DNA from 3 places in the Blautia sp. MSK.20.85 genome. Region 1 is predicted to be linked to each of the others. Evidence: predicted binding sites of a transcription regulator. Region 1 holds the regulator's gene; each other region holds the start of a gene.
The links. Region 1 encodes Rex, which represses fermentation and respiration genes when NADH is low (regulators of the CRP and FNR family bind a similar motif). Its sites were predicted from a motif close to ATTGTTAANTANTTAACAAT; they were not measured.
Positions count from the first base shown of each region.

Region 2: the regulator Rex is predicted to act here: its motif matches at 8,436-8,455, upstream of G5B12_RS07700 (4Fe-4S dicluster domain-containing protein).
Region 3: the regulator Rex is predicted to act here: its motif matches at 6,126-6,145, upstream of gap (type I glyceraldehyde-3-phosphate dehydrogenase).

Region 1 covers NZ_JAAIUN010000003.1:15,573-26,520, reverse strand. Annotated here, with positions in the region: gene alr (alanine racemase) at 1-766, opposite strand, end outside; gene G5B12_RS02340 (bifunctional ADP-dependent NAD(P)H-hydrate dehydratase/NAD(P)H-hydrate epimerase) at 763-2,280, opposite strand; gene G5B12_RS02335 (redox-sensing transcriptional repressor Rex) at 2,342-2,989, opposite strand; gene G5B12_RS02330 (ABC-F family ATP-binding cassette domain-containing protein) at 3,204-5,120, shown strand; gene G5B12_RS02325 (inositol monophosphatase family protein) at 5,166-5,942, opposite strand; gene G5B12_RS02320 (pyridoxamine kinase) at 5,977-6,843, opposite strand; gene pdxR (MocR-like pyridoxine biosynthesis transcription factor PdxR) at 6,936-8,288, shown strand; gene G5B12_RS02310 (precorrin-8X methylmutase) at 8,349-8,990, opposite strand; gene G5B12_RS02305 (cobyric acid synthase) at 8,987-10,513, opposite strand; gene cobD (threonine-phosphate decarboxylase CobD) at 10,498-10,948, opposite strand, start outside.
Region 2 covers NZ_JAAIUN010000010.1:27,558-38,505, forward strand. Annotated here, with positions in the region: gene acsV (corrinoid activation/regeneration protein AcsV) at 1-1,503, shown strand, start outside; gene G5B12_RS07675 (DUF3786 domain-containing protein) at 1,531-2,193, shown strand; gene G5B12_RS07680 (formate--tetrahydrofolate ligase) at 2,284-3,969, shown strand; gene G5B12_RS07685 (cyclodeaminase/cyclohydrolase family protein) at 4,069-4,698, shown strand; gene G5B12_RS07690 (bifunctional 5,10-methylenetetrahydrofolate dehydrogenase/5,10-methenyltetrahydrofolate cyclohydrolase) at 4,713-5,564, shown strand; gene G5B12_RS07695 (glucosaminidase domain-containing protein) at 5,595-6,356, shown strand; gene G5B12_RS07700 (4Fe-4S dicluster domain-containing protein) at 6,784-8,292, opposite strand; gene G5B12_RS07705 (complex I 24 kDa subunit family protein) at 8,693-9,172, shown strand; gene G5B12_RS07710 (NADH-quinone oxidoreductase subunit NuoF) at 9,169-10,948, shown strand, end outside.
Region 3 covers NZ_JAAIUN010000008.1:108,107-119,054, forward strand. Annotated here, with positions in the region: gene G5B12_RS06695 (homoserine dehydrogenase) at 1-759, opposite strand, end outside; gene G5B12_RS06700 (Mbeg1-like protein) at 814-1,932, opposite strand; gene G5B12_RS06705 (helix-turn-helix domain-containing protein) at 2,384-2,656, shown strand; gene tpiA (triose-phosphate isomerase) at 2,887-3,636, opposite strand; gene G5B12_RS06715 (phosphoglycerate kinase) at 3,681-4,877, opposite strand; gene gap (type I glyceraldehyde-3-phosphate dehydrogenase) at 5,063-6,082, opposite strand; gene G5B12_RS06725 (histidinol-phosphatase HisJ family protein) at 6,343-7,161, shown strand; gene G5B12_RS06730 (hypothetical protein) at 7,236-9,236, shown strand; gene G5B12_RS06735 (HAD-IC family P-type ATPase) at 9,375-10,948, opposite strand, start outside.

The sequences.
Region 1 (10,948 bases):
AGGATACATGGCTTTTTAATTCCATGGCAGGAGTCAGCTTCACAATATCCCGCTCCACTTCTTCGGATGGATAGATACCGTAGATCGTGATACCGGCGCGGACTACATTAAGATTTGCCTCCGGCACACGGATGATACCCGCACTGTTGGAACAATGGCGTACCGGAATATGAACGCCTCTCTTCTCCAGAAGATCCGCAAAACGGAGATAACGGTCAAGCTGCACCAGTGCCGGAGACCGGTCAAACTCATCCGCTCTGGCAAAATGGGTAAACATTCCCTCGATCACCAGATTCGGGATTTTTGAGATTTCTTCGATCTTTACCGCGTTTTCCGGAATATCCGCATATCCGATCCTTGTCATTCCCGTATCCAGAGCCAGATGAATATGTACATTTTTTCCAATGCGTGCACCAGCTTTTGCATATTCTACTGCTGTGTTAAGATCCGATATTGTGATCCGGACATCATTCGCAGCAAGTTCCTCATAGTATTCCTCAAACACAAGGCCAAGGATCAGGACAGGCTTGGTGATTCCTGCATGTCGAAGTTCCAGCGCTTCTTCTGCGGTAGCCGTGGCAAATCCCCAGATATAGTCATAATCCTGGATCAGACGTGCAATAGCTCTGGCACCATGGCCATAACCGTCCGCTTTGATCACAGCAATGATCTTTGTCCCTTCTTTGACATTTTTATGCATTTCCTCAAAATTGTGAGCAATGGCATCCAGTGATACCAGCGCCTTGACTCTCTCGTATTTTTTCATGATTTTGACTCCTCTTCACATATCGCTAAAGCCCGGGGCAGATATGCGATGATATCTCCCGCCAGCATACTGCGTTTTCCTTTTTCTGCAGCTGCAAGATCACCGCAAAGTCCGTGAAGATAAACACCTAACGCGGCCTTTAAAACCATGGAGGGTTGTTCCTCCGTTTTCAGATACATACATAAGATCCCGGCAAGAAGTCCGGCAAGTACATCCCCGCTTCCTGCAGTTGCCATTCCGGAATTACCGGAAAGATTCAGATAAATATCATCTTTGCCGTCTGTAACAACCGTACATGCATCTTTCTGAACACATACCGTTCCTGTTTCCTTTGCATAATCCACAGCTGTCTGTGCGATTGTTTCCTGAATTTCTCCAATGGATCTGCCGCAGAGCCGGCTCATCTCTCCAATATGAGGAGTCAGGACTACATTCCCGCCCAAAAATTCCTTCCACTGCGGATGCATAGCCAGAAGATTCAGTCCATCCGCATCCAGGATCAGCGGTTTCTTCTCTCTGGCAGCTGCCGTAAGAAACCACTGTGCTCTCTCACGGCTTGCCACCGATGTTCCAAGCCCTGGACCGATGACGATCACGTCACACCAGGAAAGAAGCTGTTCGTTGGATTCTTCGTCAAACCTGCTGCATACCATTGCTTCCGGAAGAAGGATCTGCAAAGGAATCCTGTTCTCTTCCACAGTCTGGATCTTTACCATTCCCGCTCCGGTCCGAAGTGCCGCGCTGGCACTCAAATAAGCAGCACCACACATTCCTGCACTTCCGGTAACAAAAAGTATCTTTCCAAAAGTCCCCTTGTTCCCACCGGGATCACGTTCCGGAAACAGTTTCAGATCTTCTTTCTCCAGACATCTCGCCGATGCTTTTACAGCTTCCTGCTCATAGATCCCAATGTCAGCTATAACGATCTTTCCCGCATACAGCCTTCCCGGATAAAAACAAAGACCTCTTTTCCGGTAACCAAAAGTAACGGTAAGATCGGCACTGAAGGCAATTCCCATTTCCAGGCCAGTATCTCCGTTCACTCCTGATGGGATGTCAACAGCAATTTTTTTCGCCCGGGCACTGTTCATCTCGTGGATGATCTCAGCATAATGTCCCTCGATCGGACGCGCCAGGCCTACGCCAAACACGGCATCTACTATAGTAGTATATTCATCCCAGGCCGGGTTATTCACTTCCGGAACCTGATAACCTGTAGCGATCTTATACTGAAGCAACGTTTCCCTGGTCATTTTTTCTTTGTTTCCGGCCATATAAAATTCAGCCCGAACACCTTTCAGATGAAATAATCTGGCAATGGCAATACCATCTCCTCCGTTATTTCCACTCCCGCATACCACCAGGATCTTCTCGCTCTTCCCAAGATATTTCTCTGTTTCCTCAACTACTTTCAACGCTGCCCGCTCCATCAGAACTTCAGAAGCAACCCCGATCTTGTGGATCGTAGCATTATCCAGCTTCTTCATTTCTTCGCAGGTAACAATTTTTTTCATGCTGCACTTTGCCTCCCCTCTTTAACAGAGAAAGCTGCCGTTTCCGGCAGCCCGCTAAAATTTATTTCTCTACATGTTCCTGCCTGTATTTGCTCAGATTATAAGACAGTGTCATCAGGCTCTCAGAAAGATGCACGTTCTCTACGATCACATCATCCGGTGTCTCAAGATCAAGATGTGCAAAATTCCAGATTGCCTTGATTCCGTTCTCCACCAGAATATCTGCCATTTCCTTGGCCTTATTCTTCGGAAGAGTGAGAATTGCGATCTCTACGTTATTTTCTCTCAGGAAGAATGGAAGTTCGCTGAGCATCTGGATCTCAAGTCCGCGAACCGCAATGCCTTCCAGCACAGGATTTACGTCAAAGATTCCTACCAGCTTAAATCCCCTTTTCTCAAAATCCACATAATTGGCAAGTGCCTGTCCAAGATTACCGGCACCCAGGATGATCATCGGGTGGGCGATATCCAGTCCCAGGATCTTACCGATCTCTGTATAAAGATAATGTACATTATAGCCATACCCCTGCTGCCCGAAACCGCCGAAATTATTAAGATCCTGACGGATCTGAGAAGCTGTGGTATGCATCTTCTTACTTAATTCATTGGAAGAAATACGCTCTACATTGTCTTCCATCAGCTCTCCTAAGTAGCGGTAATAGCGTGGCAGACGCTTAATCACCGCTTTCGAGATTTGTTTTGTCTCCACGATAGTTTCCCTCCTTACTTTACACTAGGTTAATTATACCGAATTGACATTTTCCTGTCAATCAAACTTGTAAGTTATGTACAAATTTCTTCATATTTTTTTAAAAAATTGATTTTTTCTTTGAATTCCTGGCGGTTTCCGTTATAATAAGTGGAGGATTTTCCCTGTTTATTTACTATTCAGGGATAATTCTTTATACAGGAGGACAGTTTTTATGATTTTATCATGTCAGAATATATGCAAAGCTTTTGGCGAAAAAGTAATTTTAAATGATGCATCTTTTCATATTGAAGACCGGGAAAAGGCAGCTCTTATCGGATGTAACGGTGTTGGAAAGACTACTCTTCTTCGTATCATCATGCAGGAGATTTCCGCGGATTCCGGCACGGTAGTACTTGCCCGGGACAAAAATATCGGCTATCTTGCCCAGTACCAGGATATCCACGGACACCATACCATCTACGAAGAGCTTCTTACCACCAAACAGCATATTATCGATATGGAACGCCGTATCCGTAATATGGAGCAGGAAATGAATACCGTAAAAGGCGATGACCTGAACCGCCTGATGGAGACATATACCCGCCTCACCCATCAGTTTGAACTGGAAAACGGCTATGCTTACAAAAGTGAGCTCACCGGTGTCCTGAAGGGTCTTGGTTTCACGGAAGAAGATTACGACAAACAGATCGAGAAACTTTCCGGAGGCCAGAAAACCCGTGTGGCACTTGGAAAGATGCTTCTCTCCAAGCCGGATATCCTTCTTCTGGATGAGCCTACCAACCACCTGGATATGGAAAGCATCTCCTGGCTGGAAACTTATCTTCTGAATTATCCGGGAGCTGTTTTCATCGTTTCCCATGACCGTTATTTTCTGGATAAAGTCGTCACCAAAGTTGTGGAGATCGAAGCCGGACAGACACGTGTCTACAGCGGCAACTACTCCGCCTATGCCCTTAAGAAGGCGCAGCTGCGCGATGCCCAGTACAAGGCGTACTTAAACCAGCAGAGAGATATCAAACATCAGGAAGCAGTCATTGCCAAACTGAAATCTTTTAACCGCGAAAAATCCATCAAGCGTGCAGAAAGCCGCGAGAAGATGCTGGACCGTGTACAGCGTATCGAAAAACCTCTGGAAATCCAGGACCGTATGCGTATTTCCCTGGAACCGCGTGTATTAAGCGGAAATGATGTACTCCATGTGGAGGAACTTTCCAAATCCTTCCCGGGGCAGACCCTGTTTTCTGATATTTCTTTTGATATCAAGAGAGGGGAACGTGTAGCTCTTATCGGCAATAACGGAACCGGAAAAACAACGATGCTGAAGATCATCAACGGACTTATCGAGGCAGATGCCGGCAAGTTTTCCCTGGGTTCCAAAGTTCAGATCGGATATTATGACCAGGAACATCATGTTCTTCATATGGATAAAACTATTTTTCAGGAAATTTCCGACACGTATCCAACTCTTACCGAAACAGAGATCCGAAATATGCTTGCAGCATTCCTCTTTACCGGGGATGATGTATTTAAAGAAATCTCCGCACTTTCCGGTGGAGAAAGAGGTCGTGTTTCTCTTGCCAAGCTGATGCTTTCCGAAGCCAATTTCCTGATCCTGGATGAGCCTACCAACCATCTGGACATTGCTTCCAAGGAAATCCTCGAGGAAGCGCTGGTAAGCTACACCGGTACCGTCCTTTATGTCTCTCACGACCGTTACTTTATCAACCAGACCGCAACCCGGATCATGGAGCTTACCAACCAGGCCGTAGTAAATTACATCGGTGATTATGACTATTATCTGGAGAAAAAAGAAGAGCTGACCAGTGCTTACGCTCCGGGAAGTGACTCTTTGGAAGCGCCATCAGAAGAAAAGGCCGTTTCCGAAAACAAGCTTTCCTGGCAGCAGATGAAAGAAGAACAGGCCAAAAAAAGAAAGCGGGAAGCCGAACTGAAAAAAGTAGAAGCCCGCATTGAAGAACTGGAAACAAGAGACAGCGAAATTGATGAAACCATGGTTCTCCCGGATGTCTGTACTAACGTTGCGGAATGTACCAAACTGAGCCGTGAAAAAGCAGCTATCGCCGAAGAACTGGAAGAACTTTATGAAAAATGGGAAGAGCTGGCCTGATGGTCAGCTCTTTTTGCCGGTTGATCCGGCGCTACATCTGTCCGTTTATAACAGTTCCTTCAGAAGATTCTCTTCAAACTGAGGCACACAGGCAAGAATGTCTTCATTTTTAAGATAAGATGGTTCTTCACCTTTCCAATTCTTTACTACACCGCCGGCTTCACGGAGGATAACTGTTCCCGCGGAATAATCCCAGGGTTTCAGGTCACGTTCAATATATCCATGCTCTCTTCCGCAGGCAACATAACACATGTCAAGTTCTGCAGAACCGGTACGTCGGAAATCCCCGCATTTCATAAAAATGCTGTAAAAAATGGGAAACAGATTTCTGGCTTCCTCTTTTTTATAAGGAGTGGAACCATAGGAAATAACCGCATCACCAAAATCCGGAGTATCCGATACCTGGATCTTTCTGCCATTAAGATAAGCACCTTCCCCTTTTGCCGCCTGGAACATTTCATCAGTAAAAGGATTGTAAACAATTCCAAAAACGATCTCGCCTTTTTCATAAAGTCCCAGTGCCACAGCACTCATATGAAAATCACGGATCAGATTGGTGGTTCCGTCAATAGGATCAAGGATCCAGTAGGTTTCCTCCTTTGAAAGCCCCAGATTCTCTTTCTCTTCCGCGATCAGGGAAATTTCCGGAAAAACCTTTCCAAGTTCTTCTTTCAGAAAGTTCTGTACAGCCAGATCTACATTTGTCACATAATTGGCAGCACCTTTTATCATCACTTCTTCCTCATCCATCTCTTTCAGGATAAGATCTTTTGTCTGTTTTACAAGATCTGCCACTTTTTTCTGTTCTTCTGCAGAAATCATTCTATTTCCTCCTTCACCATAAGCCATTTCTGATCTAACGGATCAGTCTGCCAAGCTGCTGTTCGAAACATACACCATCATTACGGTCTGTTCCCTCTTCCACTGCGTCCCGGATAGAAGCAGAGATAAAATCCACTGCCATGTTTACACAGTTTTCCATAGGATATCCCTTCACCAGCCCCGCACTGAGTACAGAGGCAAAAAGATCTCCGGTACCGGAATAACTGCCACCTGTTTTCCCGGCGAATACCCAGGAGCACTTTTCTTTTTCCAGAACAAGATTTCCCATTTTCAGTGGCTCGTCCTCTTCCCGGTGATCCACTCCGGTGATCACGACCGCAGGAAGAGAAAATCTCTTTGCAAGTCTGTATCCGGTTTCCCTGATCTGTGCCAGCCGTTCCTCACCGGAAAAACTCTGAAATTCCTTCCAGATTTCTTCCATTTTATTTTTCCCATAAAGAAGGAGCAATGCTTCTGTCAGATTTGGGGTGATCACATAGGAACGTCTGGCCAGTTCCCGAAATCTGCTGCAAAGTTCTTCTGTATAGATGGGATAAACTGCTCCGTCATCTCCCATTACCGGATCTGTCAGGATCAGCGTATCCTCTCCTGCAAATGTATCAATAAATTTCAGGATCTTATCGGCCTGTTTCTCATCCGAGAGAAATCCCGTGTAAATTCCGTCCGGAACAAATCCTCGTTTTTTCCATTCTTCCATATATGGAGCCATATGTTCTGTAAAATCTTCACAGAAATAGGTTTCATAGCCTGTCTGATTACTTAAAACAGCGGTGGGAAACGGACATGCCTGCACTCCCATCACCGAGATCACGGGAATTGCCGCTGTCAGCGAGCACTTTCCCAGCCCGGAAAGATCATTGATCACTGCTATTTTCTTCATCTCACTTCTCCAGTCTTGAGTTTTTTTCTGTATTATTATAGAATGAATTGTCAGGTTTACGCAATCATTTTTGGAAGGAAATTATCATACCTATGTTAAATATATCCACAGAACACAAAAAAGAACATCTCTACCTGGAGGTTTATCATTATTACCGGAAACTGATCATGGAAGAACGTCTTCTTCCGGGCAGCAAAATGCCATCACTCCGTAAATGCGCCCAGGAACTGAAATTAAGCCGTACCACTATAGAAAATGCATATCTTCAGCTTGCGGCAGACGGTTATATCATTGCCAGGGCACAGAGTGGTTATTATGTCACAGACATTGCCACCAAACAGCATCCTGTCATCCTGGAAAAGCATTCCGAAAACATGGTTCCCTGCCTTTATGATTTTGCTTCTTCCGGTGTTGACCGGGAGAGTTTCCGTTTTGATCTGTGGCAGCGCTATATCAAAAGTGCTCTCCGTCAGGATAACCGTATGCTTTCCTACGGAGAACCCCAGGGGGAAAAAGATCTCCGGGAGGTTCTTTCAGATTATATCCGGGAACGGCGAAATGTGATCTGTTCTCCTGACGATATCGTGGTAGGTGCCGGACTTCAGAGCCTTCTCCAGATCCTCTGCCCTCTGATCCGGGAGAGAAAAACCGTTTCATTCCCTACCCCGTCATTTATCCAGGGCAGTACGATTTTTGAAGATTACGGATTTGATGTCCATTACCGGGACAAAAACTGCGATGTGATCTATGTTTCCCCTGCCCACATGACCAAGTGGGGAGAGATCATGCCGGTGAAACGGCGTCTGGAACTGATCCATCATGCGGAAGCAAACAACCACCTTATCATTGAAGATGATTTTGAAAACGAATTTGTTTACCTGCAGAAACCTACTCCTTCTCTCTTTGGACTTGCAGGCGGGGAAAATGTTGTTTATATTGGTTCCTTTTCCAGACTTCTGCTGCCTTCGATCCGTGTAAGCTTTATGGTACTGCCTTCATCCCTCCGGGAACTGTATGCCCCCAAAGCTTCCTTTTATAATCAAACCGCTTCCAAGGCAGAACAGATTGCTCTGTGTCAGTTTATCCGTGACGGACATCTGGTTTCCCAGACAAGAAAGCTTCGCCGTCTGTACGCCCAGAAGCTGAAATCTCTTTCCTGTGCGGTACGGGAAGTCTTCGGAACAGACTGCCAGATCAAAACAGGGGCCGCCGGAACCAGTCTGGCTCTTACAATTCCCTGCACTGTCAACGGTAAAACACTGAAAGAGGCAGCTCGTGCAGAGGGTATGCGTCTGGAAATCCTGAAAGAAACTTCCAGTGACATTACCCTGGTTCTTTCCTGTTCTTCCATTCCCGTAAAAGATTTTCTGCCTGCATGTCAGCTGTTGAAAAATATTTCAGACAACTGCTGCAGCTTTTCTGCTTCTTCGGACATCCTTTCATAAAAAAAGGGCCTTCGCTGCTGTTTCTGAAAAAACAGACCACGAAGGCTCTTTCTTTATTCTTTAATCTCTTCGATTATCGATCATATAAAGCAGTGCATTTACAATACATGCGGCTATATTACTTCCGCCTTTGCGTCCTTTTGCAACAATATAAGGCACATCTGCGTGCATGATCAGTTCCTTCGACTGCACTACATTCACAAATCCGACCGGAACACCAATAATAAGCTCCGGAGAAATTTTTCCTTCCTCGATCAGCTCATAAAGGCGGACCAGTGCAGTAGGCGCATTTCCAATGGCAAAGATCAGCTTCTCATCCATTTCTGCTGCTTTATCCATACAGGCAGTGGCTCTTGTAGTCCCGTTTTTTTTCGCAAGAGCAGCCACATCCTCATCTGACATAAAACAGTACGCTTCTCCACCGTAACGTGCAAGCGCCCGCTTATTAATACCCGCTTTTGCCATCTGGGTATCTGTGACAATGCACGCACCATTTCTGATCGCTTCCATTGCTTTTTCCACGGCACCATCCGAAAAGCAGAGATTTTCTGCATAGTCAAAATCCGCACTCGTGTGGATACAGCGTTTTACGATCAGTTCTGTTCCCGGGATCAGCGGTGTATCCCCAAGTTCTTCTGTAATGATCTCAAAACTTCTTTTTTCGATCTCCATGGGTTTTACATTTTCAAGCTCAACTTTCATTTCTGTTCATCCTCCGTAATCCCGTTTTCCAGTATCTCATATATTTTTTTCATATCCAGATGCTTCCGAAGCTCAGCTGCCAGGATATCATACTGCTGCTCTTTAAATGCCGCAAAATCCACCCCTGTCATATTCTCCACATCAATTCCTTTTTTTTCACCGATAACACGGATCATGGCTTCTGCTGATGCTTCCTTATCAAAAATGCCATGGATATACGTTCCACAGACATTTCCGGAAAAAGCACCTTCTTCTTTCTTTTCGCCGCTGACACTGTCTGTGATCCTGGTGACAGTTCCGGCATTTTCTTTCAGGATACTCTCTCCCATATGGATCTCATAACCCTCAACCTCTGTACCGGAAAGCGGTGCGAACACTCCGGAAAGCTCTCCAAAATGTCCCTGTACTCTTGTCCTTGTCTTCTTTTCGGCAAATACCGTCTCCATTGGGAGCAGGCCCATTCCCTTCATGGAACCTCCGTTTTCAACACCATGAGGATCACTTAATGTCTCCCCAAGCATCTGATAACCGCCGCAGACGCCAAAGATCAGCTTGCCTCTGGAAGCTTCCTTTAAGACTGCCGCCTCCATTCCGCTCTCCCGCATCCAGATCAGATCACCCATGGTATTCTTCGTTCCCGGAAGAATGATCATATCCGGCGAATGGAGATCTCTCGGGTGCTTCACATAACGCAGGGAAACTCCCGGAATACTTTCAAAAGGATTAAAATCTGTAAAATTGGAGATCCTTGGTGTACGGATCACCGCAATATCAATAACTCCGGCTTCCTGCTTCCGGTCAAAACGCTCCGTCAGGCTGTCTTCATCTTCTACCTGGATATCCAGATAAGGAGCCACACCGACCACCGGGATCCTGCTTCTCTCTTCCAGCATTTCCACACCCGGGTCCAGAATGGTCTTATCTCCACGGAACTTGTTGATGATCAGTCCCTTAACCATCGCCTTTTCGTCTTCTTCCAGAAGTTCCACTGTACCGATCAGCTGTGCAAAAACGCCTCCCCTGTCAATATCACCAACAAGGAGGACCGGTGCCTTGGCCATTTTTGCCATTCCCATATTTACGATATCTTCATCTTTAAGATTGATCTCTGCCGGGCTTCCTGCACCCTCGATCACAATAATGTCATTTTCTTCGGCAAGGGCATTGTAGGCTTTCATAACATCCGGAACCAGTGTTTTCTTATATTTAAAATAATCTCTGGCACTCATGGTCCCCAGAACTTCCCCGTTTACGATCACCTGGGAACCAACATCATTGGTAGGCTTCAAAAGGATGGGGTTCATAAGAACCGAAGGTTTGATCCCGGCTGCTTCCGCCTGCATGACCTGAGCCCTTCCCATCTCCAGACCATCCTCTGTGATAAATGAATTCAGCGCCATATTCTGTGATTTAAAAGGAGCCACGCGATAACCATCCTGTTTAAAGATCCTGCAAAGCCCTGCAGCAAGCAGGCTTTTTCCTGCATTGGACATGGTTCCCTGTACCATTATTGCTTTTGCCATAATATACCTCCCTCAAGTACTTCGATCAGTCTTATATTCTCCTCATGACGCTTCACCGCAACCCGGTAATAACCTTTTTTCAGACCAGGATAATTGCTGCAGTCACGGATCAGTATTCTCTTCCGCAAACAGAAATCAAACAATTCTTCCGGGCCTTTAAAGAAAATATAATTGGCCTCTGACGGAAATACCTGATATCCGATACGGGTCATCTCCTCTTTCAGCCACTGTGCTTCCTGAAAAACAAGCTGCCGTCCCTTTTCCACATACTCCGTCTCTTCAAGTGCCTGGATTCCTGCTGCCTGTGCCATGGTGGAAACGTTCCATGGCTGAACGCACAGTTCCATTTTTTCCAGAAGTTTTCTGTTGGAACAGAGGCCATATCCAAGACGTACACCGGCCATAGCATACCGTTTTGTAAATGCTTTCAGGATA
Region 2 (10,948 bases), on a different contig from region 1:
GATACCATGCCGGATAATGAGAGACTGACACGGGCACTGCGGAAATATATGAATCTCAAACATATCAGAATTCCCTATTCCGTGCTGAAAAAACTTCCGGATGTACTTCGAAACAGTAAATTTTCAGTGAAATGTGTGGTTCGTACAACACCGAACGACATGTTTGTATACGATATTTTTGACAGTAAAGAAGATGTTGTGATCGGTGGTCTTGCCGTAGATATCGGTACCACAACAGTTTCTGCAGCTCTGATCAATATGGAAAGCGGAGAGATCCTGGCCAAAAGCTCTTCCGGAAACGGACAGATCCGTTTTGGTGCGGATGTTATCAACCGTATTATTGAATCTCAGAAACCTGGGGGAAAAAAGAAGCTTCAGGATGCAGTGATCAAAGAGACCATCAATCCGATGATCCACGAGATGTGCAGAAGCATTCACTTCCCGGAACAGCAGATCTACCGGATGTGTGTTGCTTCCAATACAACCATGAATCATCTGTTTGCAGGAATTAATGCGGATCCCCTTCGTATGGAACCGTATATTCCGGCATTTTTCAAAACAAATTCTCTGTTTGCGTCAGATGTGGGAATTGAGATCAACCCTGACGCACATATTATCATGGCGCCGAATATCGGAAGCTATGTAGGTGGAGATATCACTGCAGGTACACTGGTAAGTATGATCTGGAACAGACCGGAGTTCTCTCTGTTTATTGACCTTGGTACTAACGGAGAGCTGGTATTCGGTAATTCCGATTTCATGATGAGCTGTGCATGTTCCGCTGGTCCTGCCTTTGAGGGTGGAGACATCAGCTGCGGTATGCGTGCCACTGATGGTGCCATTGAGGCATGTACCATTGATAAAGAGACCATGGAGCCGACATACAAGGTTGTAGGGGATCCTGGAACCAAGCCGGTAGGACTTTGTGGTTCCGGTATCATTGATGTGATCAGTGAACTCTTTATGACAGGAATCATCAATCCGAAGGGTAAATTCGTCCGCGAGGGCAAGAGAGTCCGTCACGATCACTATGGCATGGGAAGCTATGTGATCGCATTTGAAGAGGAAGCCGGTTCTGTTAAGGATGTGGAGATCACAGAAGTTGATATTGACAACTTTATCCGTGCCAAAGGTGCTATTTTCTCGGCCATCCGTACCATGCTGAATTCTCTTGATTTTGACGTTTCCATGATTGACGATGTATATGTTGCCGGTGGAATCGGAAGTGGAATCAATATGGCAAATGCGGTGCATATCGGAATGTTCCCGGATATTCCTCTTGAGAAATTCCACTATATTGGTAACTCTTCTCTTACAGGTGCTTATCTGATGCTTCATTCCACACCGGCAGAGAAAAAGACATACGAACTTGCATCCAATATGACTTATCTGGAGCTTTCTACAGTTCCGACTTATATGGACGAGTTTGTAGGTGCATGCTTTATTCCGCATACGGATACACATCTGTTTCCGTCTGTTATGGAAGAACAGCAGAAGAGATAATACAGACTAAAATGGCAGAGGTAAAACATGGCTTTTAGTATAAATGACCTGAATTATGAAAAAGACAGCAAGGAAAGGATGCCCTGGGAACATTATACAGAAGAGTTCCAGAAAGCAGACCCGGCAGAGATTGCCGGGAGGCTTTCTATTCCCTATGATGAAGAGACAAAACAGCTGACTCTGAAATTTCTGGGAACGGTGTATCATATTTCCTGGCCGGATTTTCAGGTAACTCATGAGAAAGATGATATGGGATTTTATCCGTTGGAAGAAATGATCTATGCGAAGATCCTTACCATACGTTTCCTGCTGAATGGAAATAATTCCCAGGGAAGCGGAAGATTTAAGACCTACAGGGAAATGCCCTGGGGGGAGGTATATCTCCGTCAGTTTGATGGCAGATGTATCAAGCGTCTGGCCTTTACCTATGGAAACAGACTGAAGGATTTTAAGGGGATCATGGAGCACATCCATGCAGCTCCTGTAGATCATGGCGATATTGCCTATCAGGTGGAGATATTCCCCGGATATCTGATCCAGATGATCCTGTGGGAGGGTGATGAGGAATTTCCACCTTCTTCACAGATATTGTTTTCCGATAATTTTCCGGTTTCCTTTGCAGCTGAGGACATGGCTGTGATGGGAGACGTTATCATCGGATCTCTGAAGGCGTTTTTGAAATGTCTTTAAAAAAGTTAAGAACAGGATGGGACCTGTTTTTATAGAAATGCAGTTTTAAGGGATTAAAAACTGTAAAAATACCTAAAGGGAGGTAACATTATGGGATTTAAAAGTGACATCGAAATTGCACAGGAGTGCGAAATGCTTCCAATCACACAGATTGCAGAGAAGGCAGGTATTGATGACAAATATCTGGAGCAGTACGGAAAGTACAAAGCAAAAATTGATTACAATCTGTTAAAAGAGAGTGACAAGAAAGATGGTAAGCTGATCCTCGTAACAGCTATCAACCCGACACCAGCAGGAGAGGGAAAAACAACAACAACCGTTGGTCTTGCAGATGCAATGCAGAAAATGGGCAAAAAAGTAATGGTAGCTCTTCGTGAGCCATCCCTCGGACCAGTATTCGGTGTGAAAGGTGGTGCAGCAGGCGGCGGTTATGCACAGGTAGTTCCGATGGAGGATATCAACCTTCACTTTACCGGTGACTTCCATGCGATCGGTGCGGCAAACAACCTTCTTGCAGCAATGATCGACAACCATATCTTCCAGGGCAATGAGCTGAACATCGACCCGAGAAAGATCACATGGAGACGTTGCGTGGACATGAATGACCGTCAGCTTCGTAATGTAGTAGATGGTCTTGGCGGAAGAACAAACGGTATGCCTCGTGAAGACGGATACGACATCACAGTTGCATCAGAGATCATGGCAGTTCTTTGCCTCGCAAGTGACATCAAAGACCTGAAAGAGAGACTTTCCAGAATTATCATCGGATATACCTATGGTAAAGTTTCCGAGCAGAAACCGGTAACAGCTGGTGATCTTCATGCAGAGGGTGCTATGACAGCACTTCTGAAAGATGCCCTGAAACCAAACCTTGTACAGACACTGGAGCATGTTCCGGCAATCGTTCACGGCGGACCATTCGCAAACATCGCTCATGGATGTAACTCCGTAACAGCTACCAAGATGGCTATGAAACTTGCAGATTATGCTATCACAGAGGCTGGATTCGGTGCAGACCTTGGTGCTGAGAAATTCCTTGACATCAAGTGCCGTATGGCAGGCCTTCATCCAAGCGCAGTTGTTATCGTAGCTACTGTTCGTGCACTGAAATACAACGGTGGTGTTCCGAAGGCAGATCTGAACAACGAGAACCTTGAGGCTCTTGAGAAAGGTCTTCCAAATCTTCTGAAACATGTAAGCAATATCAAGAATGTATACAAACTTCCATGTGTAGTTGCTATCAATGCATTCCCGACCGATACCAAGGCAGAGCTTGACCTGGTTGAGGCAAAATGTAAAGAGCTTGGCGTTAACGTTGCACTTTCCGAGGTATGGGCAAAAGGCGGCGAAGGCGGCATGAAGCTTGCTGAGGAAGTGATCCGTCTTGTTGAGGAGCCGAATGACTTCACATATGCTTATGAGCTTGAGGGATCTATCGAGGATAAACTGAATAACATCGTACAGAAAGTTTACGGTGGTAAGAAAGTTGTTCTTACAGCAAATGCTCAGAAACAGGCAAAACAGCTGGAAGCTCTTGGATTTGGCAACTGCCCGATCTGTGTAGCTAAGACACAGTACAGTCTGACAGATGATCAGACAAAACTTGGCGCACCGACAGACTTTGAGGTAACAGTACGTAACCTGAAGATTTCCGCAGGTGCAGGATTTATCGTTGCCCTGACAGGTGAGATCATGACTATGCCAGGTCTCCCGAAAGTTCCGGCAGCAACCAAGATCGATGTAGATGAGACAGGTAAGATCACAGGCCTCTTCTAATCGGAACATAAGATCAAAAACTACCGGAGGGGGCTTTTTATAAAAGCCCCCAATGGGCTCTAAAGAGTGCTAAAATAAGAATATAAGGAGGAGAGTCCTATGGGATTTTCTACCAGTACATGTACTGAATTTGTTGAGGTATTAAGCTCCAAGGCACCGGTTCCTGGCGGCGGCGGCGCTTCTGCTCTTGTAGGTGCGGTTGGTACAGCTCTTGGAAACATGGTTGGAAGCCTTACTGTTGGCAAGAAAAAATATGCAGATGTTGAGGACGAGATGTGGGAGCTGAAAAAGAAATGTGATCAGCTTCAGAAAGATTTCCTTCATCTGATCGAGAGAGACGCAGAAGTATTTGAGCCTCTTTCCAAAGCTTACGGAATGCCAAGAGAGACAGAGGAAGAAAAAGCAGAGAAAGCCCGCGTTATGGAGGCTGCTCTGAAAGAAGCCTGCTCTGTTCCGATGGAGATCATGGAGAAATGCTGTGAGGCCATTGAACTTATCGTTGAGTTCGGTGCAAAAGGTTCCAAGCTTGCGATCAGTGATGCTGGCGTAGGTGCTGCATTCTGCAAAGCTGCTCTTAAGGGAGCAAGCCTGAATGTATACATCAATACAAAGTCTATGGCAGATCGTGCGTATGCAGAGGAATTAAACAAAAAAGCAGACGCTATGCTTGAGAAATATACAAAGATCGCAGACGAGACATTTGACAGTGTTCTCGGAAGACTGAAATAGGAGGAACCAGACAAATGGCAAAGCAGTTATTAGGTAAAGAAGTAACAGCAGCTCTTAACGAGAAGATCAAAGCTAACGTTGCAGAGCTTCAGGCAAAAGGTGTAAATCCTACACTTTGCATTATCCGTGTTGGTGAGAATCCAAGCGATATTTCCTATGAGAGAGGAGCAACCAAACGTTGCGAGACTCTTGGGGTTGCATGTGAGAAGATTCTTCTTCCGGAGGACGTTTCCCAGGATGAGCTTCTTGCAACTATCGATAAAGTAAACAAAGATGACAAGATCCACGGCGTTCTTCTGTTCCGTCCGCTTCCGAAACATCTGGATCAGGCAGTGATCGAGAATGCTCTTGCAGCAGAAAAAGACGTTGACTGTATGACAGATCTTTCCATGTCCGGTGTATTCACAGGCAAAAAGATCGGATTCCCGCCATGTACACCACAGGCATGCATGGAGATCCTGGATCATTACGGAATCGACTGCACAGGCAAAAAAGCTGTTGTGATCGGAAGAAGCCTTGTAGTTGGTAAACCAGCTGCAATGATGCTTGTTAAGAAAAATGCGACAGTTACCATCTGCCACACAAGAACCGTTGATATGCCATCCGTTGCAAAAGAGGCTGATATTGTTATCGTTGCAGCTGGCCGTGCTGGTGTTGTTGGGGCTGACTATGTCAGAGAGGGACAGACAATCATCGATGTTGGTATCAATGTAAACGCTGAGGGTAAACTTTGCGGTGATGTTGATTATGCGGCAGTTGAGCCGATCGTTGATGCGATTACACCGGTTCCTGGCGGAGTTGGAAGTGTTACAACTTCTGTTCTTGTAGGTCATGTAGTTGAAGCTGCAATGAGAAAAGCGCAGTAATAGCAGTAATAAAGGATTGATTATTTATATATGTACAGATTCCGAAATTGTTTTTGTTTACGGATGATGGTGCTTGCAGGCGTTCTGGTGTTCGGAACGCCTGCAGGTGTTTTGGCAGAGGATGTGGATCATTCCATGGAAGGGCAGATTTCGAAGCCGCAGTCATCCGGAGAGAGTGATACAGATAGTTTTGTGGATGATTCCACAGATAATACTTATGGATATTATACGATCATGGGGTGTACCACAGTGGATGTGGAGGATATGGTGGCGCAGTATGAGGCGCAGAATGTGGAGTATCCTTCGGATGTCCTGACAGAGGGTGGTGCACCGGATATTGATACGTTTTGCACGATTGTGATAGAGGAAGCGGATGCAGAGGGTGTCCGTGGGGAAGTTGTTTATGAGCAGGCCATGCTTGAGACCGGATGGCTCCAGTTTGGCGGGGATGCCAGCGCGGGGCAGTTTAATTTTTCCGGGCTTGGAACTACAGGTGGAGGCGTTGCCGGAAATTCTTTTCCGGATGTAAGGACCGGGATCCGGGCGCAGGTGCAGCATCTGAAGGCTTATGCCTCATCAGAGGATCTGAACCAGGCCTGTGTGGATAACCGCTTTCAATATGTTGCCCGGGAGAGTGCTCCTTATGTGGAATGGCTGGGGATTCAGGAGAATCCTTATGGAGGTGGCTGGGCTGCCGGGAGGAGTTATGGATATAAGCTTCGGAGCCTTCTGGCGGGTCTGAAAGGTGAGGAGTATGCCTGGCCGGAGAGCACGGAGACGGTGGAGAGGTAGTGGTGGCGGTGAACGGGACGGCCCGGAAGGGAGTGAGGTTCTGTCCGCGGCCGGGCTTCGTCGGTGGCTGGTTCTAAGGCGCCGGGATTCTGCTAAAACCATTTTCCAAAAGCCAGAACTCGCGGCTTTTGCCGCTCAGACAGCTGACTTTTGAAAAATAACGCAGAAGTCCCGCCGCCTAAGATCCAGCACACCTCCTGCAGAGTCGTCCGCAGACAGAACCTCACTCCCTTCCGGGCCTGTGTGTTGGCCGTGGTAGGCTGTCTGGCTATACGGTAGGATGTGGATGAGGGACGGAGGCGGGCTTTGCCCTGTCCTGGTTGATAAAAATGGAGATGTAACCTTGAGGTTTAATTAAGGTTGCATCTCCGTTTTTGGTTTCGTATAAAATATTTCTGGGAATTATCTGGAAAAATATTTCGATATATTAGTTCAGTTCCAGGTTTTCAAGTTCCTGTGAGGGAAGCTTGGGTTCTGAGGTGTCTACGTATTTTTTGAGGGCTTTGGAGGTTTTGGCGAAGCCGGCGTTGGTTCCGGCGCCGCCGATGCAGCCTCCTGGGCAGGCCATGCCTTCGATCATGCAGTTTTTGATTTTGCCGGCTTTGGCGAGGGTGAGGACTTTTTTGCATTCGGCAAGGCTTTCTGCGTGTTCGATGTGTACGGGTACATCGGGGTAGTATTCTTTCAGGCAGTTTTCGATGGCTCCGGCTACGCCGCCTGCGATGGCGTATCCTCTTCCTGCTGCGGTTGCGGCCTGGGTTTCTTCCGGGAGTTCTTCGCAGGTGGATGGGGTGATATTTTTGGCATCAAAGAGACCCCAGAGTTCTTCGAAGGTGATTACGAAGTCTACGTCACTTCTCACGGAATGGCGCATAGCTTCCAGTTTTTTGGAGGCGCATGGTCCGATGAAGACTACTTTGGCGTTAGGGTGTTCTTTTTTTACAATGCGGGCGGTTGCTACCATCGGGGTCAGCTCCTGGGAGATGTTGTCGATCATGGCCGGGAAGTATTTCTTTGCCATGACGGACCAGGACGGGCAGCAGGAGGTGAGGAGGAACGGAAGATTGCCAGTGGCTACTTCTTTTGCGTAGTGGTGTGCCTCAGAGATGCAGCCGATGTCTGCGCCCAGTGCTACCTCATAAATGTTTGAGAAGCCCAGCTGTTTAAGGGCGGAGCGGAATTTGCCCGGGGTGACGTCTTCGCCGAACTGGTTGATGTAGGCGGGAGCGATTTCTGCAATGATCTCGGTTCCTTCGCGAAGGGCGTGGGACAGCTGGAAAATCTGGGATTTGTCGGAGATGGCTCCGAATGGGCAGCTGACCATGCACATGCCACAGGATACGCATTTGTCCTGATTGATGGATGCGCGTCCCTGTTCGTCGCTTTCGATGGCTTTTACGCCGCAGGCGCGTTCGCAGGGGCGTTCTTTGTGGGCGATGGCGTCGTAGGGACAGACGGATTTGCATCTTCCGCAGTGGATGCATTTATCCTGGTCGATAAAGGATTTGCCGTCTACCATGGAGATGGCGCCTTTGGGGCAGGTGAGCATACAGGGATGTGCGACGCAGCCGCGGCACATGTTGCTGACTTCGTATTTGTTGGATTCGCATGCGGAACATGCAGATGGGATTACCTGCATAAGAGGTGGTTCGTAATATTTCTCGTCAATGTTGCTGGCTTTTACTCCGTCGGTCAGATGGACGGAACGGTTCTCCGGACGGAGAGAAAGGCCCATGGCCAGGCGGACACGTTCGCTTGCAACAGCTCTTTCGCGGTAGATACTTTCACGGTATTTCGCACGTTCTTCTACGATGTTGTAGGGAATGGATTCAATATCGTGGATCAGGGATTCGTCCGTGGATTCAAATCCGATCTTCGCAATTTCTGTAAAAATCTTTCTTCGGATCTGTTTAACTGGTGTGTCGAGATTTCGCATAGAGTTTCTCCTTTTCAAAATAAGATTAATAAAATGTTTTCCACGCACTTTTCTTTCATATTAAAGTAAATGAGAAATAAAATCAATAACAGGAAATGTTTTTTACCGGGAACATAAAGTAAATTTGTTCCTTTATTATCATAACTGTTAAAAATTGAACATTTTTTGGAGAAAATAGACACAAAACCAGTAAGCCATTGTAAACTTTTCAATATATTCTGAAAAAACCGAAAAAAGCACTTGTGGAAAATGACGATATAAGTTATAATTAAAAGCACAAAAATAGTGCAAAATAATGGTTTGCATAAACGCGCGGCACTGACAAAGTGTTAGAGTATCAACCTGTAATGGGAGCAGGCTGATCAAGTGGAAAATCTATGAGAAACAAGGAGGGAACCGAATGTTAGACCAGACGTATTACAAGAAAACGGATGAGATCATCGAGCACTACGGTCGGAAAGCTGCATCACTGATTCCGATCATGCAGGATATCCAGGCTGAGTATCGTTATCTCCCGGGAGAGCTTCTTACTTATGTTGCGGAACAGATTGGTGTAAAAGAAGCGAAGGCGTACAGCGTAGCCACTTTCTATGAGAACTTTTCCTTTGAACCGAAAGGCAAGTACATTATTAAGGTATGTGATGGTACTGCCTGTCATGTACGTAAGTCCATGCCTGTTAAGGAAGCCATGCTGAAAGAGCTTGGACTGACCCATAAGAAACATACAACGGATGATATGCTTTTTACAGTTGAGACTGTTTCCTGTCTGGGTGCATGTGGACTGGCACCGACACTGACTGTAAATGATGAAGTTCACCCGAAAATGACTCCTGAGAAGGCTGTTGAGCTTTTAAATGAATTGAGAGGTGAGAGCGTATGAGTATAACCAGTATGGAAGATCTGAAAAACAAACAGGCTGAGGTTAAGAAGAATCTTGATGGCTATACCTGCCGTGTTCTCGTCTGTTCCGGTACCGGATGTATCGCTTCCGGTGCTCAGAAGATTTACGAAGAAATGTCAAGACTCTGTGAAGGTATCGAGGGTGTTGCGGTTGAGATGCAGAAGGATGTTCCTCATGTAGGTATCGTTAAGACCGGATGCCAGGGATTATGTGAACTTGGACCTCTTATGAGAATTGAGCCATATGATTATCAGTATGTTCATGTTCAGGTAGATGACTGCCGCGAGATCGTAGAGAAAACCGTGATCTGCGGACTGCCGGTTGACCGTCTGTTCTATCGTCATAATGATGAGGCCTGTCCACATCCAAGCGATATTCCGTTCCTGAACCAGCAGACAAGGATCGTTCTTGAGAACTGTGGTAAGATCGATGCAGAGTCTATTGATGAATATATTTCCGTAGGTGGATTTTCCGCTATGGCGAAGGCTTTCTTTGAGATGACCCCGCAGGGCGTTATTGATGAGATCACAAAATCCGGTCTCCGTGGCCGTGGTGGTGCAGGTTTCCCTGCTGGCAAGAAATGGTCACAGGTAGCACGCCAGCCGGAGAAAGTACGCTATGTAGTATGTAATGGTGATGAGGGTGACCCGGGAGCTTTCATGGATGGTTCCGTAATGGAAGGTGATCCTTACAAGATGATCGAGGGTATGGTGATCGCCGCTTATGCAGTAGGCGCAGAAGACGGTTACATTTATGTACGTGCCGAGTATCCTCTTTCTGTACAGAGACTTCGAATGGCCATTGAGCAGGCAGAGTCTTATGGCCTTCTTGGTGATAATATCCTTGGTTCCGGTATTAATTTTCACTTACATATCAACCGTGGTGCCGGAGCGTTCGTATGTGGTGAAGGTTCTGCCCTGACTGCATCCATCGAGGGTAACAGAGGCATGCCTCGAGTAAAACCTCCGAGAACTGTTGAGCAGGGTCTGTGGGGCAAACCTACGGTTCTTAATAACGTAGAGACTTATGCCAACGTACCGAAGATCATCCTTCAGGGTGCTGACTGGTTCCACACCATCGGTACAGAGGGAAGCCCTGGAACCAAGACCTTCTCACTTACCGGTTCCATTGAGAACACCGGTCTTATCGAGGTTCCAATGGGAACAAGCCTCCGTCATATCATTTATGATATCGGTGGTGGCCTTAAGAGTGGTGCTGCATTTAAGGGTGTACAGATCGGCGGTCCTTCCGGCGGATGTCTGATCGATGATCAGATCGATCATCCTCTTGATTTTGATTCTGTTAAAAAACTGGATGCCATCATGGGCTCCGGCGGACTTGTTGTTATGGATGAGAATACCTGTATGGTAGAGGTTGCACGTTTCTTCATGAGCTTTACACAGCGTGAGAGCTGCGGTAAATGTGTTCCTTGCCGTGAGGGTACCAAACGTATGCTTGAGATCCTGGAGAAGATCGTTGCAGGTAAAGGTGAGCTTTCCGATCTGGATGAGCTGGAAGAACTTGCAAACATGGTTCAGAGTATGGCTCTGTGCGGTCTTGGTAAGAGTGCGCCGCTTCCGGTCATCAGTACTCTGAAGCGTTTCCGTGACGAATATGTAGAGCATATCGTAGATAAGAAATGCCGCGCGAAGGTCTGCACGGCGCTCCGTCAATTCCATATCAATCCTGAGTTCTGTATCGGCTGTGGCAAGTGTGCGAAGAACTGTCCGGCAGGTGCGATTTCAGGAAAGATCA
Region 3 (10,948 bases), on a different contig from region 1:
AACACCCAGAAGTTTGATCTCACAGCCCATTTCCTTGGCGTAGCGGATATCTTTCGCTGTGATCTTGGTGATTCCCTCGATATGAACATTGTCAAGAGTAACTCTGGAATTAAAAGCAACGGAGGCAAGGATCGCTACCTTTCTTCCTGCGTCAATTCCTTCTATATCTGCAGTAGGATCTGCCTCTGCATATCCAAGCTCTGTGGCAAGAGCAAGGGCATCTGAAAATTCCATTCCCTCCTGGGACATCTTGGTGAGGATAAAGTTCGTAGTTCCGTTTACGATTCCCATCACTTCCGTTACATGGTTGGCCTCGAGGCTGTTCTTCAGCGGGCTGATGATCGGAATTCCTCCGGCAACAGCAGCCTCAAACAGGAAATCTTTCTGTGCAGCCTTGGCGGTTTCCAGAATCTCTTTTCCGTGGACTGCGATCAGATCCTTGTTTGCAGTCACCACGTTCTTTCCGGCTTTCAGTGCTGCAAGAATATAAGTACGTGCCGGCTCAATTCCTCCGATCAGCTCGATCACAATATCTATGGAAGAATCTCCTTCTATATCTGCCCAGTCTGTTGTAAGAACAGATGGATCTTCCACCTTCTTAGATGCTTTCTCAAGGTTACGCACCAGGATCTTCGTGATCTTTACCTGACGTCCAAGCTTGGCTGTCATTTCCTGCTCCTGATTTTTGATAACTTTATAGACTCCGGTTCCTACTGTTCCAAGACCAAGAAGGGCCGCATTTACGACTTTTTCGCTCATTTTCTGATGTCCCCTTTCCGTTTTTTCCAATTTTTATCAGAGTTAACTCCTATGTTATGGCAGAAAACGCTTTTTGTCAAGCTCCGGCAGCGGAAGGAGTTCCAGCCAGCTGCCGAAAATTCCGGCGATCAGTTCCTGAACCATGATCTTGGACCGGGGTTCCAGTTTATCCAGCTGACGTACCATGGCCGCCAGACTTTTCAGGCCGCCGTCCTGAATCTGTGAAATCGTCTCTGCTCCGGTTGCTTCCAGCACGGAAAAAAGTTCCCCGATCAGATGCTCCCTCTGTCTTTCATCCATATGGTCGATCCATTTATGGAGACTCCGATCTGATGCCGCCGCTCTTCTCGTCAGACTTTCTTTCTCTATAAAGGATGGTCCCATCACCTCCCAGGTAAAAGCATCATGCTGCAGGATTCCCTTCTGGGTACTCGCTACAATCAGAGGATCTTTCTGGTGGTTGAGCAACATACCGATCACCGATGCCTCAGGAATGATACGAGTGACTTTTGGCAAAACCTTTTCTACTTTCTCTGAACTGAAAAACGCTTCCGGGAAACCCGGGCCGTCGTTGTCATAAACGGAAAGGATTTTTTCCTGAAGTGCGTCATCACACTGCATTGCCGTGTACATAGCCAGATTTCCTCCCTTGGAATGCCCTCCGAGTCGAATCATGGACTGCATGTAAGTCCCATTAAATTCCAGATATTCCAGTGCTTTTCTATGAGAGGGCACAATTCCGTTGCTCAGGTTAAAATCTTCTTTCCATCCTACAATGGTATCGTCCGTTCCACGAAAAGAAATATATGCAGTTCCGTCAGGAAGTTCCACTGTAACTGCCGAAAACTGCTGCGCTTTCCGGAAAAGGATCTCATTAACATATCCTCCTGCCCTGCATTTTCGAAATCTTTCTGAGCTGGCCATTTTTTCAAGAAGAATTGGTGTATTTTGCAGAAAAGCACTTTCTGCTTTCACCTCTCCATCCTTTTCTTTTCCGGAAAATATCTCAAAAAGTTCTTCCACAGAAAGAGTATTCCCGTTTTTTACATCAGCTATTTCATCCAGATCCAGATAAGAAAAACATGCCAGTATCAGATTGTCTACTTGATTAAAGGGTGTCTGTTCAAAAGTAAGATCCCCTCTCCAGTCCAGATAATCCAGAATATTTCCCATTAAAATCCTCCCCAAATGATCCTATAAGCGTCTTCCGCACAGTTGCAGGCTTTCTTTCTATTATAATACGTAACAGCTATGCTGTATCCCCAATAATCTCCTTACTATTATCATAACATAAATCCAAATCATTTGCTCTTTTCATCCAGTTTTTTTCTGAGGTAAATAATGTAGTGAATGCATCCACAGGTAAACGCTGGAAAAAGAATTGACAGACCTGCTGCTGACATTATATAGATTGCTGCTCCTTTTCCCGCTTCCGGTGTTCCGGCTACAAAACAATAAAACATTGTAGCTGAAAAATAAAGTATAACTACCACCGAAAAAAAGATCTTAAAAAACTTCCTCATCGTTTCTCCTTTCCATAGTGTCGGTATAAGGACACTGTTGTAATCCCAATTTTACCCTCATAATAAGATTAATTCAAGGACGAATCGGACAGGATATACATATGATAAAATATGACAGATTTTGGGTCACGATGAAGGAACGCGGAATTACTCAGTATGATCTTTATGAACATTATCAGATCACCCGTTCACTTCTGGACAGACTGCGAAAAAATAAAAATGTTGAAATTTACACAATAGACAGGCTATGTTCCATTCTCCACTGTGAGATTGAAGATATTGTGGAGCATATTCCAGAGCCTGATGAAATGAATGAAAAAACAGATACGAAGAATTATACTTCTTCCTCTAAAGATGATAAAAACTCTCTCTGACTGTAAAGGAATGCAGCTTTTCGTCGGCTGTGTCATCCATGTCAGAAAGAGTTTTTTATGTTATTATCACTTTTTTACTTTCCAGCTCGATTCTTTTCCTGAAAGTGATATCTGCTATTCTGTCAAAAAAGAACCCCTTCCACAGTTTATCCGGCAATTTTACCAGATTTATCTGTGTTCAGGGGTTCTTTCATACAATTTATTTATTCAGTTTGAACAAAATATACGATTTATTTGTAGTTTACGATCTTTCCGAAATCTGGTTTCAGGGAAGCGCCACCTACAAGACCGCCATCGATGTCAGCCTGAGCGAATAAGTCAGGAGCTGTTGCAGCGTTTACAGATCCGCCGTACTGGATACGGATCTCTGCTGCTGTAGCATCATCATAGATCTCAGCGATGCATTTACGGATATCAGCGCAAACTTCCTGAGCCTGCTCTGTTGTAGCTGTCTTACCTGTTCCGATAGCCCAGATCGGCTCGTAAGCGATAACTGCTGTCTTAGCCTGATCAGCTGTAACACCCTGGAATCCAACCTTAACCTGCTGACGGATGAAGTCCATTGTTACGCCCTGCTCTCTCTGAGTAAGTGTCTCACCACAGCACATGATCGGTGTGATGCCATGCTCGAAAGCTTTGAGCATTTTTTTGTTAACGTCCTCGTTTGTCTCACCGAAGTACTCTCTTCTCTCGGAGTGTCCAAGTACAACGTACTTAACGCCTGCATCTACGAGCATAGCCGGAGCGATCTCACCTGTGTAAGCACCTTTCTCCTCGAAGTACATGTTCTCAGCACCAACCTGGATGTTAGAACCTTTAGCTGCCTCAACAACAGGGATGATGTCGATAGCCGGTACGCAGAATACTACGTCAACTTCATCGTTAACAACAAGCGGTTTTAAAGTCTCAACAAGCTTTACAGCCTCGCTTGGTGTCATGTTCATTTTCCAGTTTCCAGCAATAATTTTCTTTCTTGCCATTGTTTTTATCTCCTTTTTGTGTTCGCGGAACACTTTATTTTTTATCAGTCTTTATCGTTAGCTGCTGCTACGCCCGGAAGCTCTTTGCCCTCAAGGAACTCAAGAGAAGCACCGCCACCTGTGGAGATGTGTGTCATCTTGTCGCCATATCCAAGGATATTTACAGCTGCTGCGGAATCACCACCACCGATGATGGTTGTTGCGTCTGTATCAGCAAGAGCTTTTGCAACTGCCTCTGTACCATGTGCGAAGTTCGGCATCTCGAAGCATCCCATCGGTCCGTTCCATACAACTGTCTTGGCATCTTTAACAGCGTCTGCAAAGATCTTCTCTGTCTCAGGTCCGATATCCATTCCTTCCCATCCGTCCGGAATCTCACCGCGTTTTACAACCTGGATATTGCAGTCGTTGGAGAAGTCATCACCGATTCTGTTATCTACAGGAAGAAGAAGTTTCACACCTTTCTCCTCTGCTTTCTTCATCATGTCAAGTGCATACTGAAGGTAATCATCCTCGCAGAGGGATCTTCCGATATGTCCACCCATAGCTTTGGAGAATGTGTAAGACATTCCACCACCGATGATCAGTGTATCTACCTTGTCAAGAAGGTTGTTGATAACGGAAATCTTGCTGGAAACCTTAGCTCCGCCAAGGATTGCAACGAATGGTCTCTCCGGATTGTTTACAGCGTTTCCAAGGAATGCGATCTCTTTCTCCATCAGATATCCTACAACTGCTGTCTTCACATATTTGGTAACACCTACATTGGAGCAGTGAGCTCTGTGAGCTGTTCCAAATGCATCGTTTACAAATACGTCGCAAAGGGAAGCAAGCTCTTCGCTGAACTTATCCTCGTTCTTTGTCTCTTCTGCACGATAACGTGTGTTCTCAAGAAGAACTACGTCGCCGTCTTTCATTGCTGCTACAGCAGCCTTTGCGTTCGGTCCTACTACCTCAGGATCTGCTGCAAATTTTACTTCCTGTCCAAGAAGCTCGGAAAGGCGAACAGCTACCGGTGCAAGAGAAAGCTCCGGTTTCGGCTCTCCCTTCGGTTTTCCAAGGTGGGAGCAGAGGATAACCTTTCCACCGTCTGCGATCAGTTTCTTGATTGTCGGAAGAGCAGCTACAAGACGGTTCTCATCTGTGATCTTTCCGTCCTGAAGCGGAACGTTGAAATCACATCTTACAAGTACTCTCTGTCCTTTTACATTGATATCGTCAACACTTTTTTTGTTCAGCATCTCTATATCTCCTTAACTTTTATTTCTGCAAAAGCAGATCAATAAGGGCGAGCGATATTGTTGTCCGCTCTGTTAACAGTCATTCCTCAGACATTTTTTTGTTTGGTCTTTTGGAAAAAAAGGGCCCGGTCCTCTTCAGACCGGACCCTTTCTGAGTCTATTCTTCTACACCCGTTCGCAGAAAATTAAGCGTTCAGAAGTTTTCCGAAGTGCTTGATTGTACGAACCATCTGGCTTGTGTAGGAGTTCTCGTTGTCATACCAGGAAACTACCTGAACCTCTGTTGTGCCATTCTCAAGTGGAAGTACCATTGTCTGAGTAGCATCGAAGAGGGAACCAAATCTCATACCAACGATATCGCTGGATACGATCTCATCCTCGTTGTATCCGAAGGACTCATTGGAAGCTGCTTTCATAGCTGCGTTGATCTGCTCTTTAGTAACGTTTCCTTCAACTACTGCTGTAAGGATTGTTGTAGAACCTGTTGGGGTAGGTACACGCTGTGCAGAACCGATAAGTTTGCCGTTAAGCTCTGGGATAACAAGTCCGATAGCTTTAGCAGCACCTGTGCTGTTCGGAACGATGTTAACTGCAGCTGCACGGGATCTTCTCAGATCGCCTTTTCTCTGCGGTCCGTCAAGTGTCATCTGATCGCCTGTGTAAGCGTGGATTGTGCACATGATACCGGATTTGATCGGTGCAAGATCGTTAAGAGCCTTAGCCATTGGTGCAAGGCAGTTTGTTGTACAGGAAGCTGCGGAGATGATCTTGTCCTCGTTTGTAAGACCCTGATGGTTTACGTTGTAAACGATTGTCTTAAGGTCGTTTCCAGCCGGAGCGGAAATAACTACGTGCTTAGCACCTGCATCGATATGAGCCTGAGCTTTGTCTTTGGATGTGTAGAAACCTGTGCACTCAAGAACTACGTCTACACCGATCTCTCCCCATGGAAGCTCTGCAGCGTTAGCCTTAGCATAGATTTTGATCTCTTTTCCGTCTACTGTGATGGAATCCTCGCCTGCTGTTACTTTATCAGCAAGAGCATATCTTCCCTGTGTAGAATCATATTTTAATAAGTGAGCAAGCATCTTAGGAGATGTAAGATCGTTGATTGCTACGATCTCAAATCCTTCTGCTCCAAACATCTGACGGAATGCAAGACGACCGATACGTCCAAAACCATTAATTGCAACTTTTACTGCCATGATAAATTCCTCCTATGAATTGAATGGTGATTTAAATCGTTCCTTTGTTAAAGAAACATCAACCTGTCTCATATTGTACCTAATTCCAAACAAAAATTCAAGAGCTATTTATAAAAAAGCACATTAAAATAAATATTAAGAAAATTTATGAAAAATGTGTTATAATTCTGTGAGAGAAATCTCTGTCCTGCCAGCTCTAAATTTCAAAGCAGGTACAGCATCTGTTGCACACTCGTCAGACTTGAATATGGAGGTACAAAATGGACCAGAAAATTTTATGGGACTGTCATATGCATTCCTCTTTTTCCGCAGATTCCGAAACACCCATGGAAGATATGATCCAGACTGCGGTTGATAAAGGTCTTACTGGAATCTGTTTTACCGAGCATCTTGATCCGGATTACCCGGAAACACCGGAAAATCTGGACTTTTCACTGGATATCCCGGCATACCGCCAGCGTCTTTTTGAACTGGCTGATGCTTTCCGGGACCAGATTTCTGTAAATTTCGGAATCGAACTGGGACTTCAGCCTCATCTTTCCGAATCTTTTTCCGGACTTCTGAAAGAAATCCCTTTTGACTTTGTTATTGGTTCTTCCCATGTGGTGCACGGATATGATCCCTATTATCCTTCTTATTTTGAAGGCCGGAAAGAATCCGCCTGCTATATGGAATATTTTGAATCCATTCTGGAAAATATCGCCGCATTTGATAAAATGGATGTCTACGGACACATTGATTATGTAGTGCGTTACGGCCCCAATCAGAACCGTCAGTACTCCTATGGCCGCTATAAGGAAATCCTGGATGAAATTCTGCGTACACTGATCCGCAAAAACATCGGAATTGAACTGAATACCGGAGGTTATCACTACGGTCTTGGAGAACCAAATCCATGTGTGAATGTAATCCGCCGTTATCGTGAACTTGGCGGCGAAATCATTACCATCGGTGCAGACGCCCACACCCCGGATAAAATTGCCTATGCTTTTGACAGGGCAGCCGATGTTCTCCGTGACTGTGGCTTTTCCTATTATACTGTGTTCAAAAACCGTCAGCCGGTTTTTCACAAACTATAGATCTATTTCTCTCTCCAGTCAGAGAGTTTACATTTTATACCGAAAATACCAATTTATTTAAGGAGGAACTCTATATGTCAACAAAAAGACTCCAGAAAAAGAAAGCTGCCATGCAGGCAAAAAAAGAACAACAGCTAAAAAAGAAGCCAGAAACTGTTAAGATTGAAACTTCAAAAACCGAAACCGTCAAAATCGAAACTTCAAAAACTGAACCGGTCAAGGTCGAAACCTCCAAAACCGAGCCAATTAAAGTTGAGACTTCAAAAACCGAGCCAATTAAAGTTGAGACTTCAAAAACCGAGCCAATTAAAGTTGAGACTTCAAAAACCGAGCCAATTAAAGTTGAGACTTCAAAGACCGAACCGATCAAAGTCGAAACTTTCAAAACTGAACCGGCGAAAGTTACTACTTCCAAAACCGAACCTCTGAAAGTCGAAACTTCTAAGGAAGACACTGCCTACGATGCACTCTACGAGAAACGCCTGAACCACTACTACAACGATCTGAAATGGCTCTACTGCGAGCTGTTCCGTGACCATCCAGAGGTTGCCGGCACATTCTCAAGCCTCACAAAAAAAATGAAAGAGATCTACTGCGAGCGTTCTCTTTCCATGAAAGAAGCTGACCAGAACTGTGCTGCTGATCCGGACTGGTTCCGTAAGACCACGTTTACCGGAATGGCTGTAAATCCTGCTGATTTCGCAGATACCCTTGCCGGACTGTCTGGTAAGCTGGACTATATCAGTGAATGCAAGGCAGACACTCTGTACCTGACAGATCTTTTCCAGGCAACTTCCAACTGCTCTCTTCGCATTATCCCGGAGATCGGAACCTCAGAAGATCTGCACGACCTTGCAGTTAACTGCCAGAAAGCAGGTATCCGCCTGGCTCTTGAAATCCCGTTAAGCCTTTCTGTGGACGACCCACAGTCCGGCGCGCCATGTGTACTTCAGACTCCGGCCTTTTTCAATGCAATGCTTCTCCAGATCCTGGAGCTTGCAAATGAGGGCGCTTCTGTATTCAGTCTTGGTGTCCTTCCTGTGATGGATAGCGAAAATCTCTGGAAACTGCACTCTCTTCTCCGCATGACACGTATGGTCTGCGAGATCGTATGCCCTGGAGTTCTTCTCCTTGGTGAGACAGACCGCACACCAGCAGAAGCGGCTGCATTCGGTGGAACTTCCGATATGCCGGAACTCCATATTGTAAACAGCACTCAGCTGATGTCCGATATCTGGCACACTGTTGCCACAAAAGATACCACTCTTCTCCGCCGCGGAATTGATAAGACGGCCAGTCTTCCACAGGCACCTATATTCCAGAATTACCTCCGCAACCGCAACACGGTACGCTGGAACCTGGACTATGATTTCCTGAAAGACAGCTTTATCACAGAGGGTCCTCACAGAGATTATCTGAATGAATTCCTTTCCGGTCTTTTCCCGAATTCCTTTGCTCGGGGTGAGATCTATGTAAATCCGGAAACAGAAGAATCCGAGCTCTGCGGAACAACTGCCTCCCTTGCAGGAATCGAGCGTTTTGATTATGAGGGAAATACAGATGGTGTCAGCCGCGGAATCCGATATGATGTAGCACTTCATGCACTGCTTCTTTCCCTTCCTGGAATCCCGGTACTTCGAAGCGGTGATGAAATCGGACAGCTCAACGACTACACCTATAAAGCAGACCCTTCCAGGGCTTCTGACCCCCGTTGGCTCCACAACGGCCATTTCAACTGGATTCTTGCCCGGAACAGAGCCGATGCCGAGACGATCCAGGGACGCATTTTTAACAGTCTGGAACAGTTGGAGTCCATCCGCGCCAGCCATCCGGTATTTGCCCCTGAGATTCCTGCACACACACTGGAAACCTGGGAAAAATCCCTTCTTGCCCTGGTAAGAGAAACTTCCGAAGAGAAACTGATCTGCATTTACAACTTCAGTGACCAGGACAAAGTAGCCTGGATCAACGAACAGGACGGCACTTATACAGATCTCCTCACAGGAGTTCAAAGAGATGCACAGGCCGTAGAGATCCCGGCCTTTGGATTTATCTGGCTCATGCATACGAAATAGTATCTTCGTCAAGCGGATATGCGTGATCCACATTCGCTACACAGCTCTGCTTCGGATATCTGTTTCGCAGTTTATTCACTCAACCTAAAGAGGACACTGCCCGTTTCCAGGTAGTGTCCTCTTACTTTTCTCATATTATTATTTTCTCAGCTTATCAATAAATGTGGCAAATTTTCCCTGTTCTCCTTTATCCAGTGAACGGCTGTAAATGTTCCTGATCCAGGCTGTGATCACATCGATCAGAATCGGAGAAAACGTCATCAGAAGGAATACCAGAATGATCATTCCGAATTCCAGAGATCCCAGCGTCAGCAGATTCTGCAGAACCACCGCCGCCCCGAAAAAGATCACCTGCATACTGTAAATGATCACCTTACGATAGGTATTCAAAGGTGCGTAAACCGTCTTAAGTGCGGCCATATAATTCCACCCGGTTACAAGCACACAGGCCGTATTCAGCATCGCATTGGAATGATATACGTTCTGACATACCAGCATCACACTGAACACGCAGCCTGTGATTGTCACAGCGGCCGGAAATGCATTCATAAACACGTGACGCAAAAATGTATGGTCGATCTTCTCATAATTATTCTCCTGGGCCAGAAGAAACGTAGGAATACCAACTGCACAGGCGCTGATCAGTGACATCTGGATCGGCTCAAAGGGATAGGCATCCCCGAAGAAAATTGTGATCAGTGACAGCAGCACGGAAAAAATTGTCTTGATCAGAAACATGGATGCTGCAGTACGGATATTATTTACAACCCTGCGTCCCTGGTTCACGATCTCCGGCATCGCTGCAAAATTGGAATCCAGCAATACCACATTGGCAATATTCTTGGCCGCATCACTTCCTTCAGCCATGGCAATACTGCAGTCAGCCTCTTTAAGGGCCAAAACATCGTTTACACCATCACCGGTCATTGCAACCGTATGCTTCTGTGCCTGAAGAGATTTCACCATCGCCTGCTTCTGCTGCGGTGTCACACGTCCGAACACACTGTATGTTGCAACTGCCTCGTCCATCTGTTCCTGGGTTGTGATCGTTGTTGCATCTACATACTGCTCCGCATTTTTAAGGCCTGCACGTCTGGCTATGGCAGAAACGGTCACCGGATCATCACCGGAGATCACCTTCAGATCCACCCCCTGGCTTTCGAAATATGCCAGGGTATCCGGTGCCTCCTGGCGGATCACATCCGTAAGAAGAAGAAGTCCGATTGGCTCAAGCCCTGCCGGGATCTCAGTGCCTTCATTTACATTCTCACTGTGAGCAACAACCAGAACACGAAGTCCTTCTTTCGCAAAACCGCTGCAGTATTCTGCCAGCTCCGGATTCCCTTCCGGAAAAAGAAACTGCACAGCACCCATCAGATAAGTGCCTGTATCTTTAAAAGCAGCTCCACTGTACTTTCTGTCAGAAGAGAACGGGATCACATGATCCAGCTCCATATCCTGGGATACTTTAAATCTCGCCCGCAGTGCATCGGCAGTAGCATTCTGGTCTTTCAGCACAGAAAGGAGATTTCCCATGATATGCTCGATCTCCCGGATTTTCTCCGGATCTTCCTGGCTGTACGTCTCTGTGCCAGCTTCAGACTCTTCCCGTGGTGAAAGAATCGAACTCCCATCCTCTTTTGCAATCGCTTCTGCGGCTGAAACTGCTGAAATTTCGGAAGCTGCTGAAACCTCGACCAGATCAGAACTCT